2 regions of the Sphingomonas sp. 67-41 genome follow, and region 1 is predicted to be linked to the other one. Evidence: predicted binding sites of a transcription regulator. Region 1 holds the regulator's gene; the other holds the start of a gene.
What was found. Region 1 encodes LexA, which represses DNA repair genes until DNA is damaged. Its sites were predicted from a motif close to GTTCCNCNCTTGTTCT; they were not measured.

Region 1 (5,594 bases):
CCGCCTTCACCTTCCGCAACCTGGAGGACGCCGAGGCCAATGCCGAGTTGGAGGCGCGCTGGCCGCTCAAGCTCTTCCCGGTCCTGGTCGAAGGCGACCGCACGGTGCTCGAGGCGACTGCGATCATCGAATATCTTCACGTCCATCACCTCGGCCCGGTGCCGATGATCCCCGCCGATGCCGATATCGCCGTGCAGGCCCGGATGCTCGACCGGATCTTCGACAATTACGTGATGGGCACGATGCAGAGGCCGGTGCTCGACGCGCTGCTGCCCGAGGAACGGCGCGATCCCGTCGGCCTCGGCGAGGCGATGGCGCGGCTCGACAAGGTCTATGCCTGGCTCGACGCCCATCTGGCCGGGCGCGTCTGGGCGGTGGGAGACAGCTTCACCCTTGCCGATTGCGCCGCTGCGCCCTCGCTCTTCTATGCCGATTGGGTACGCCCGATCCCCGAGGCACTGGCCAATCTGCGCGCCTATCGCGCCCGCCTGCTCGCCCGCCCCTCGGTCGCCCGCTGCGTCGAGGAAGCCCGGCCCTATCGCGCCTATTTCCCGTTGGGGGCGCCGGATCGGGATTGAGGGTTCGGCGCGCGCATTAGGAATTCCGCAACCCTGCGGATTAACCCCGCCTTCAGATCCTGGGCTCCACTATCCGCATGGGCCGGGGCGGGAAAATCATTTATGCGACAAGGACTTGCGTCCTCCACCATTTTCAGCCTGTCGGCCGAGCCTCCGGGCACGCAGCTTCTTGCCGAACCCGGCGAGCATGCCGCGTTCGATTCGGCCTTCCTGGCGGGCGAGACCGGCCGCCTGGCCTGCGCGATCCGCAAGCTCAGCGCGGTCGGCGCCATGCTCCAGCTCGATGACGAGGTGGTGGAGGAGGAAGGGCTCCGGCTCGAACTCGCCAACGGCCAGTCGCTGCCCGGCCGCATCGCCTGGACCGAGCAGGGCTCGGCGGGCTTCCTGTTCGACTTGCCGATCGACGTGATCGGCACGCTCGCCCGCAATCTCGCCGCCCTTCCCGCCGAGCGCCGCTCGGTGCCTCGCGTCGAGCTGCACCAGACGATCTGCGTGCGCCGCGGCAACCAGGTCGAATTCACGCGCAGCCGCAACCTCTCCCAGGGCGGCTGCGGCTTCGAGACCGATATCGCGCTCCAGCTGGGCGATCTGGTGCAGATCAACTTCGACGGCCTGCGTCCGCTCGACGGCGCAGTGAAATGGTCGCAGGGCAATCTCGCCGGCGTCGCCTTTGACGAGGACCTGCCCTGGCAGGTGCTGATGCCGTGGCTGCGCCAGGTGCAGCAGACTCCGTCGCATCACACGCGGATCGCGATGATGCACGAGCCGACCGGGCTGATCCCGGACAAGCAGGCGATCCGCCTCGACGCGCCGGCACGCGTGCGCGAGGGCGTGCGCTGGTGGAACGTCAAGCTGCGCGCGATCACGCCCCAGCTCGTCGAGTTCGAGACGCGCGCGCCCTTTGCGACCGGCGCCCAGCTGTGGATCTCGCTGCCGAACATCGGCGGCGGCCCGGCTTCGGTGATCGAAACCGATGACCGCCACCGCTTCCTGTGCGAATTCCGCCTGCCGCTGAAGCAGCACGACCTGGGGCGGATTGCCGGCCGATCCTGAGGCTGGCGCCGTGCGCGGCGCTGGCCTAGGCCGGATCCATGTCCGCCTTCCTCCCCGTCGCCGAAGCCCAGCGCCGCCTGCTCGCGCGCGCCATGCCGATGGCGGAGGAGACATGCCCGCTCGCCGAGGCGGCAGGGCGATGGGCGGCCCGGGACGTGGCGGCGCTGCGCACCCAGCCCGCCTCCGATCTCTCCTCGATGGACGGCTATGCCATCCGCTTCGCCGACCTGCCCGGCCCCTGGGAGGTGATCGGGGAAAGCGCTGCCGGCCATGGCTTCGGCGGCGGGATCGGCCCCGGCCAGGCGCTGCGCATCTTCACCGGCGCCCCGCTCCCGCCCGGCGCCGACACCGTGCTGGTGCAGGAGGAAGCCGCCCGCGACGGCAGCCGCCTCGCGCTCGCCGGCGAAGGCCCGCCGCATCCGGGCAGCAGCGTCCGTCCGCGCGGGCTCGATTTCGCCCAGGGCGACCTGCTCATCCGCGCCGGGGAAGCGATCACGCCCGCCCGGATCGCGCTCGCCGCGATCGCGGGCCATGCCGCCCTGCCCGTCCGCCGCAAGGTGCGCGTCGCGCTGCTTTCCACCGGCGACGAGCTCGCTCCTCCCGGCACGCCGCTTGGCCCCGACCAGATCCCCGAGACCAACCGCCTGCTCCTCGCGGCGCAGCTCGCCGGGCTGCCGGTCGAGCTGATCGACCTCGGCATCCTGCCCGATCGCCAGGACGTGCTCGAAGCGGCGTTCCGCGCGCTCGACTGCGACCTGCTCGTCACCACCGGCGGCGCCTCGGTCGGCGATCACGACCTTGTCCGCCCCGCGCTGGAGGCCGCCGGCGCAGCGATCGATTTCTGGAAGATCGCGCTGCGGCCCGGCAAGCCGATGATGGCCGGTCGGCTGGGCGATGCGGCGGTGCTCGGCCTGCCCGGCAATCCCGTCTCTGCCTTCGTCACCGCGACCCTCTTCGTCCGTCCGCTGGTCGCGCGTCTCGCCGGTGCCGCCGATCCGCTGCCGCGCACCCGCACCGTTACCCTGGGCGAGCCCTTGCCCGCCACCGGCCCCCGCGCCGATTATCTCCGCGCCGAGCTGATCGACGGCCATGCCCGCGCCGCGACGATCCAGGATTCCTCGATGCTGCGCACGCTGGCGCGCGCCACCTGCCTGATCGTCCGCCCGGCGGGCGCTCCTGAGGCGAAAACCGGCGACTCGGCGGAAATCCTCGACATCGCTTGACAAGCAAGCGGAACATTGCAAAAACGTTCCCAGTCTGTTCCAGACCGGGAGAAACTGGATGCTCACGCGCAAGCAGCACGAGCTCATCTGCTTCATTGCCGATCGGCTTGCCGAGACTGGCGTGTCACCTTCGTTCGAGGAAATGAAGGAAGCGCTCGACCTCAAGTCGAAGTCGGGTGTCCATCGGCTGATCTCGGCACTGGAGGAGCGCGAGTTCATTCGCCGCCTGCCCAATCGTGCCCGCGCGCTCGAAGTACTGCGCATGCCGGAACGGGGCGAGACCAAGAAGGCTTCGGGAACGAAAACCGCGTCTCCCATGGCCTCGACTTCCGCAACTTCCGCGCCGTCGACACTCCCGGCTCCCGCCAATGACGTGGTCGAGATTCCCCTGCACGGCCGCATCGCCGCCGGCACGCCGATCGAGGCGCTGCAGGATTCGGCCATGCTGCCCGTTCCCGCCGCGCTGCTCGGCGCGGGCGAGCATTATGCGCTCGAAGTGGCGGGCGATTCGATGGTCGAGGCCGGCATTCTCGACGGCGACTATGCCCTGATCCGCCGCACCGAGATTGCCCGGGACGGCGAAATCGTGGTGGCGCTGATCGACGAGAATGAAGCGACGCTGAAATATTTCCGCAAGGAAGGCGCGATGATCCGCCTCGATCCGGCCAATCGCGATTACAATCCCCAGCGCTACCGTCCCGACCAGGTCCGCGTGCAGGGCCGCCTTGCCGGGCTGCTTCGCAAATATTGAGCGCCCGGCCCGGCTGAAAGCTAGGGATTTCGCGCCCCGGCAATGGGAGTGCGGGCCGGCTGTACCCTGGACGGATCGAGCCAGGGGTGCCGCCCCGCCCCGCGCACCATCGTCACCCGCCCGCTGGCAAAGGCGATCGCCACCCCGCCGGTCTTCGCCAGCGCCGGCCGGTCGAGCTTGAGCCAGCGCGGCATGCAGCCGGGCGGCAGGCGCCGGTCGCTGATCATCACGTCGACGCTGCGACACAGGGCGATGAACTCGGCCCAGGGCAGCGCATAGCCGCTCCGCGTCGCCGCCACGCGCCAGGCGCGGCCGCCAGCCCGATGCTCGATCATGCAGAGGTCCAGGCTGCATCGCGCGCCCGGCTGGTCGGCGAGCGCAACCGGCTCGGCATCGGAACCGCCCGTCTCCGCCAGCATGTCCCGGGTATAGTCCCCCGCCCGGTCGCGCAGCAGGGCCATGCTGCCATCGGGCATGCGAATCGCGAGATGCCGCCCGTCCCCGGTGACGATCAGATCGGGCGCGGGCGTGGCGAGCATCCAGGCCAGCCCGATCGCCAGCGGCACCGCGCCCACCCAGCGCACGCGGGTACGCCACAGGGCCAGCCACAGGCTGCCTGCCATCGCCAGCGCGAAGGCGCCGTGCGGCATTGCCGGCAGCGCCGCCACCGCGCCCGGCGCCGAAGCGGCGGTCCGGGCCAGCCAGAGCAGCAGGTCGAGCGTCCGCGCGGTGAGCCACCAGGCGGGATCGCCGAGCCCGATCAGGTCGAGCAGCAATGCCAGCGCCTCGAGCGGCATGATCACGAAGGTCGTGAGCGGGATGGCGACGATGTTGGCGAGCGCGCCATAGAGGCCGGCCTGGTGAAAGTGGAACAGCCCGATCGGCATCAGTGCCAGTTCGACCACCACCCCGGTGAGCAACAGCGAGCCGGCACCGCGCAGCAGCGCCGCGCCCCGACCCTCCTCGCGCTTGCCGAACCAGCGATGCATGCGCGGGCTCTCGTGCAACGCGACGATCGCCGTCACCGCCGCAAAGCTCAGCTGGAAGCTGGCCCCCGCCAGCGCCTCGGGCCAGAGCAGCAGCACGAGCAGCGCGCCTGCCGCGACGAGCCGCAGCGTGATCGCCTCGCGTCCCAGGCTGAGCGCCAGCAGCACGAGCAGCGCGGCGACACAGGAGCGGATCGTCGGCACTTCGGCGCCGGTGAGCCAGGTATAGCCGATCGCGGCCAGCGCCCCCGCCCCGGCCGCGACCAGCGGCAGCCGCCAGCGCAGCGCCAGCGTCGGGCTCAGGGCGAGCAGCTTGAGCACCAGCAGCATCGCCGCCGCGGTCACCGCCGTCACGTGCAGCCCGCTCACCGAGAGAAGGTGCGCAAGGCCCGAGCGCTGCATCGCCTCGACATCGGCTTCGGCGATCGCGCCTTCGTCCCCCGTGGCGAGCGCGGAAGCGATGCCGCCGCCGCTGCCGGGAATACGCGACTGGATATGCGCCGAGAGCGCGGCGCGCAGGTCCGCGCCCGATGCTTCGGCGGGCGCCACCACGTCCACCGGGGCAAAGCCCTTGCCCGTCGCCCCCAGGCCGTTGAACCATGCCGCGCGGGCGAAGTCGTAACCGCCCGGCACCGACGCGCCCGCGGGCGGCATCAGCCGGGCCCGCAGCCGCACCGTCGCGCCGCGCGCCACGCCTTCGGGCACGTCCTTCGCCGCCAGGTTCACGCGCACCCGCGGCGGCAGGTCGCGCCGGCCCGGCAACAGCGTCACCCGCACCAGCGCGCGCGCCGGCAGCGGCTCGACGGCCGCCACGCGGCCGGTCATCTCCACCACTGCCGGCCGCGCCAGCACGGGCGCCGCGACATGTTCCGCCCGCCACCAGATCAGCGCGCACCCAGCTGCCAGGGCAAGCCCGCCGAGCAGCAGCACCCGCCCCAGCCGCCCGGGCAGCACCAGCCCCAGCAGCGCCACCGCGCCCGCTGCAAGCAGGAACGCGATCCAG
Region 2 (5,594 bases), on a different contig from region 1:
GGCATCAGCCCGCGCTCGATTAGAAGCTGATCGGCCTCGCGATCATACCAGACGGCGGCCGTCGTTGCCCCGGCGATGATCGACTGTTCATCTTCATCTGCGACAGCGCGCGCAACATAGGCCGCAAGCCGCTCGGGATCGGGCGCGGCCCGCAGCCGCAGATAGTCGCCAATCCCTGGTAACTGCGCGCCTGTCTCAAGCCAGGCGTCAAAGTGCCTATCGACCGCATCATTCCGACCCGCTTCGTCAAGCCCGACAAGAAGCTGGGCAAGAAAAGCCGTTCCGGTCGCCTCGATCCCATCAAGCATCAAAATGGCAACGTCCGGCTTCTCGCGTGCGAGCTTATGCATGCAGTTACGCAAGGGCGTCAGATGCCCGCCGTCCGATCCTACCGCTTCGATAAACCGGTACAGGGTCGTCATCCAATCGGCCACAGCCGGCGGGGTAATCTCCTCGACGATCACGGCATAGCGCTCGGCGCGCCATGCATCGGTCGCCTGATAGTCGAAGTGGTCGCCATCCCAGGCTGCGGGACGCACCGTGTCATGGCCGATGAGGGTCTTATACAGAAAGAACTCAGCGTCTGCGTTCAACAGATCCCGCAGCGACAGCAATGCATCCACCGCAGCCTTCTGGGCTGCGACCAAGTCTGGCATTTCGGCCAGATCTGGTCGCAGCACGTGATAGCGATAATGGGTGTGGAGCGCATCGACCTCGCACCAGCGCCGCAGCTCCAGGCCCCATGCTGCGGCTCGGGCAGTCATGATACTGCAGACCCGCGAGGTGTCGTCCAGAAGGATTTTCGCTAGACCTGCATCGAAGTTGCCGTACGCTGGCGCCGCGCAGGCTTCTCGCAACCCACAGAGAATTTTCAATCGGTCCTTATCCTGGGTGCTCTCGTCAAGCCATTTTTCAAGCCAATCGATCACGCTGGTGCGCAGGTCGCGGACATGATCACTGGCAGGCACTACGCCCTGGTGAAAAATGACGGCGTCGGATTTCCAGCTTGTGCCCCCAAGATCGGGTGAGAGGACTTCCTTGAGCATCGCAACCAGTAACGGGCGGGATGCTTGCGTTTCGTCCGCCGTCAGGGAAGCGACGCCGTCCAGAACGACCTGTTGCGCTGCCGCGCCGAACCTCTCCCAGATCGCGAGATCATGTTTTGTCAGCTTCTCGCCGAGCTCGATCCAGAGGTGGCGCTCCTCCTCGCTCCAAGCTCCCATGTACAGGCATATCAATGCCTGGAACGTCCGCTCTGCATCGCAATGGCGGTATGCGCTGATCAGGTCCTTGACCCGGCGGGCAACCTGAATGCTCGTATTCCCGGGCAGCGCACCGAACGAAGTTTCAATGGGAACTACCGGGAAATCGCGCGAGCGTTCAACCGCTGTGATCAGTGCCTCGAACATCTCTAGGAAATGCGCTGCCGGATCGTCATAATGGGGCAGGACCAGGTCGGCATAGGTCTCGAGGGCATCTTCGAGAGCGTTGTTATCTTGAGGCGCGACGATCGTTGCGGTCACAGCGTCGACGGCGCCATCCGCCTGAACCAGGCGCCGAAAATCACTGGCGATCTTGTCGAAGTCGTGGCCGGCGGGCACGAGGTGCGCTTGCATCACGCGGTTCATCCGTTCGCCAATATCGGCCATACGCGCGGCGCCGAGATGTTTGAGGTTGGGCTCCTTGTAAATTGTGTCATGCCCCATCTCCGCCCAGGCATGGTTGAGCAGCGTCTGGATCTGGATTTCAGCGCGCAGCCCCGCGAATGCGCGATATTCGGGCAGGGCCAGGCGTTCGGGCTTAAGACAGACGAGGTAATTGGTACTGTCGAAGAGCTTGGTCTCTGTATCCGTGCCCGGCACGGGATGGTGGACGTTAACGTCGAGGACCTCGAAGTTTTCGTGCAGCGCCCCTGTATGGTTGAACGCCTCGACCTGCGAATTGGTCAGGAACACGACCCGACATCCGGCCAGATCCTTGAGCCTCTCGTCAATCGCATCGGCCGGGTCGATGCCGCGGTTCTTGAGCTTCTTGGCGAGTGACCCCACCTCTTTCGCACGACCGGTAATGGTGTGAGCCATCAAGCCGTGTTGTATAAGCATGTGTTGAAGAATATTCTGGATTGCATCGACAAGCGCCAGATAGCGGGTACGACCGTCCTGCTGATATTCCTCGAAAGTCATGAAAACCCCAAATTCATTCGATCAGGCGTGCCCTGTGCGGTCCGCTCTGGACTATTAGCGATCTGTCGTTGCGCTGCCGAGTTCTAATCGCGCTTCCGCAGCAGAGCGCTGGACCTTCTCCTGTGGATATCAGACCCCCACCCGATTCAGCGCTTGCGACTCATGTTCACACTATGTTCCATGGCGCGATGGATGCCAATGACCCCGAGGAATTTTTGCCTGACGACATCATCGTCCCGGAGGGGCGCGATCGTCTTGGCCTTGCCCACCAGATGCGTGTTGATATTTCGATTGCCATCTCCCTCGCGCCTGCCTGGCTGAGGAGAGCGCTTGCCGATCGCAACCCTATCAAGGCCCGCGGCGCGCGCGTCGAGATGGTCGAGCGCATAGCGGTCGCGCTCGAACGCCGGTTCTTGCTGACGTGGTGCGGATCGGCCGATCAGGACGGGAACGCCCGGCCACCCGAAGCTGGCGGGCCGCTTTTCGGTAACCCGGATCAAGCTGATCCGCTGGTCGCAAACCTTCCAATCGCTGGAACCGAATCAATTGACTCCCGGAAAGCAGGATGAGAACATATAGCGAACAAACGAGTCCCCGTCTTTGCTATGTCGATCGCGTCCAAATCTGAAAGGCTTCAAGCCCTCATGGCTGAAATCCAGGCAATTTCGCCTGTGCTTCGGCCTGAGGCGGAGTATCTGCCTTTTGCGGTCGCAGCCTTGGACGAGCGGCTCGCCGGGGGAGGGCTCGCATCGGCAGCCTTGCACGAGTTCGCCGGTCAGACTGCCAGTATGGGAGATGATGCGGCTGCGAGCCTGTTCGCGGCCGGCATAGCCTCGCGTGCTTCTACGGCGGATATCCTCTGGATCATGGCACGCCCCGATCTTTTTGCGCCTGGCCTTGCCAGCGCGGGAATCGCTGCCGATCGCCTCATTCAGGTCGAGGCGGGCAAGGACGAGGATGCGCTTGCGGTAATGGAAGAGGCGCTCCGGCATGGTGCGCTTGCCGCAGTGGTATGCGAGGTTACGCGGGTTGGCATGACGGCGACGCGGCGCCTCCAGCTTGCGGCGGAGGAGGGTGGCACGACCGCTCTGCTCCTGCGGCGGTGGTGCAAGGCAAGCGATGATCCCCTGTCCACGCCGTCTTCGGCCGTCACGCGCTGGCGGATCGGCTGTGCGCCTTCTTCTCCGCTCCCGGTTGCGGGTGTCGGGCGACCGCGCTGGCAGGTTTCGCTCATGCGGCAGCGTGGCGGTGATCCTTTTACCTGGTTGCTGGAGGGGTGTGATGCGCAGGGTCGCGTCGCTGTACCTGCCGAGCCTCGCCGTCGACCGGCTCCGCCGCGAAGAGGCGAGGCGCGGCAGGCAGCCTGAACGGAATTCCGGATCGCCATTGGCAGTCCCGCCGCTGGAAAGCGACGACGGGTCGTCCTGCTCCTGTCCGCGTGGGGGCGGGTGGAGGCCAGGTGCGCGTTGGGCGCAGTCGCAAGGTGCAGGCGCAGCGATGCAGATGCGCGCTCAGCAGATTGAAAGCCTCCCGGTCCATCAGCGTCCTAGCGCTCGCGAGCTTGGTCGGCGCTCAGAAGTTGCCGACAATCCGTTTCGCGCCATGTCCTCTCCTACAAAGGCCAAGCCGGTTGCCAGCGGGGTAGAGCAGATGTTCCCGCCAATGGTGACGACCATTGCTCAGAAGCAGCGGATGATCCTTGCGGCTGTGGATGATGCTGCAGCCGCTGCCGGTCTGCACCCTGGGATGGCGCTGACGCATGCCCGGGCCTTGATGCCGGATCTGGATGTTCGGGATGCAGATCCGCAAGGCGATCGAGCGCTCCTGCACCGTTTGGCTTTGTTTGCCGTCCGACGCTGGACTCCGACGGCGCAGGTCGATGAACTGGATGGCTTGCTCATGGATATCAGCGGCGTGGCGCATCTGTTCGACGGAGAGCAGAGGATGGCGCGCCATATTCTTCGCTTTTGCCACCGAGCCGGCCTGTTTGGGCGGATCGCCATCGCCGATACGGTTGGTGCTGCCCATGCCCTTGCCCGCTTTGGAAAGGAGCGGATCTCGATCTGCCGCACGCATGAGGAACTAACTGCTCTGGGTTCGATGCCGATAGCGGCCCTCAGACTCGACGAGCGTCAGCGGGATGGCGCGCAGCGGCTGGGCATCGAACGGATCGGCGATCTGGTCGCGATGCCTCGTGCGCCTCTGAGCCGGCGCTTGGGTGGTAGCTTGCTCCGCCGGCTGGACCAGGCAACCGGACGGCTTGCAGAGCCGCTCGTTCCGGTCGTCCCTTTCGAGATGCCGGACGTTGTAAGGCGCTTTGCTGAGCCAATCGGCGCAGCCGAGACGATCGCCCGTGTCATCGCCGATCTGACGCAAGACCTTGCAAGACTCCTGCTGTCGCGAGGGCTCGGTGTCAGGATTCTGCGTCTCGTCTGTGAGCGGGTCGATCGCGCGGAACAGGCAGTGGTTGTCGGAACGGCGCGAGGTACGCGTGACATTGCCCATATGCTCCGCCTTTTGACGATGAAGATCGAGACGATCGACCCGGGCTTCGGCATCGACAGCATGCGGCTCATTGCCCTGCGATCCGAGCCGCTCGATCCGATTGCGCTGACAGCCGATTTTGGTGAGAATGCGCCTGCAGACCTCGCTTCGCTGGTCGATCAGATCGTCACGCGCCTGGGGCAAGCCGCGATTTATCGACCAACGGCACGTGAGAGCGATGTTCCTGAGCGTAGCATCGGGCGGGTCTTCCCGCTGGAGGTAGCCAATTGCTGGTCCACGTTGTGGCCGAGACCTGCCAGGATGCTGCGGAGGCCTGAACGCATCGAAAATGTGCTGGCAGGGTTGCCCGATCACCCTCCCAAGCGATTCAAATGGCGCGGCGTCACCCATACGATCATCTGCGCCGATGGGCCTGAGCGTATCCGTGGGGAATGGTGGCGTCGACCCGCCGAAAGCCACGCCGTTCGAGATTATTTCCGGGTCGAGAACGAGCATGGCGAGCGGTTCTGGGTTTTCCGTCGAGGGGATGGCGAGCATGCCTGTTCGGGCGACCTTTCATGGCACATCCACGGGATCTTCGGATGAGTGCGTCGGGCTATGTCGAGCTGCAGGTCGCCACGCATTTCTCTTTCCTGCGCGGCGTGTCGTCATGCGAGGAACTGTTTGGGCAGGCAGCTGCGCTGGGCCTGTCTGCTCTTGGCATCGTGGATCGCAACTCGGTCGCCGGACTGGTGCGTGCCTGGGAAGCATCAAAGGAAACAGGTGTCAGGCTTATTCCCGGTACGCGGGTCGATCTCGCATGCGGGACCAGCCTTCTGCTCTATCCCACTGACCGTCTGGGCTGGACCCGGCTCTGCCGTCTACTGACTCTTGGGAAAGGCCGCGCTGGCAAGGGCCGCTGCGAGC

Region 2: the regulator LexA is predicted to act here: its motif matches at 2,752-2,767, upstream of BGP17_RS09875 (ImuA family protein).

Annotation. Positions count from the first base shown of each region.
Region 1 covers NZ_MKWJ01000011.1:62,519-68,112, reverse strand. The annotation lists gene BGP17_RS06060 (glutathione S-transferase family protein) at 1-578, shown strand, start outside; gene BGP17_RS06055 (PilZ domain-containing protein) at 681-1,631, shown strand; gene BGP17_RS06050 (molybdopterin molybdotransferase MoeA) at 1,670-2,854, shown strand; gene lexA (transcriptional repressor LexA) at 2,913-3,605, shown strand; gene BGP17_RS06040 (ComEC/Rec2 family competence protein) at 3,626-5,594, opposite strand, start outside.
Region 2 covers NZ_MKWJ01000019.1:782-6,375, forward strand. The annotation lists gene BGP17_RS09865 (RelA/SpoT domain-containing protein) at 1-2,183, opposite strand, end outside; gene BGP17_RS09870 (hypothetical protein) at 2,330-2,683, opposite strand; gene BGP17_RS09875 (ImuA family protein) at 2,789-3,550, shown strand; gene BGP17_RS09880 (Y-family DNA polymerase) at 3,681-5,273, shown strand; gene BGP17_RS09885 (error-prone DNA polymerase) at 5,270-5,594, shown strand, end outside.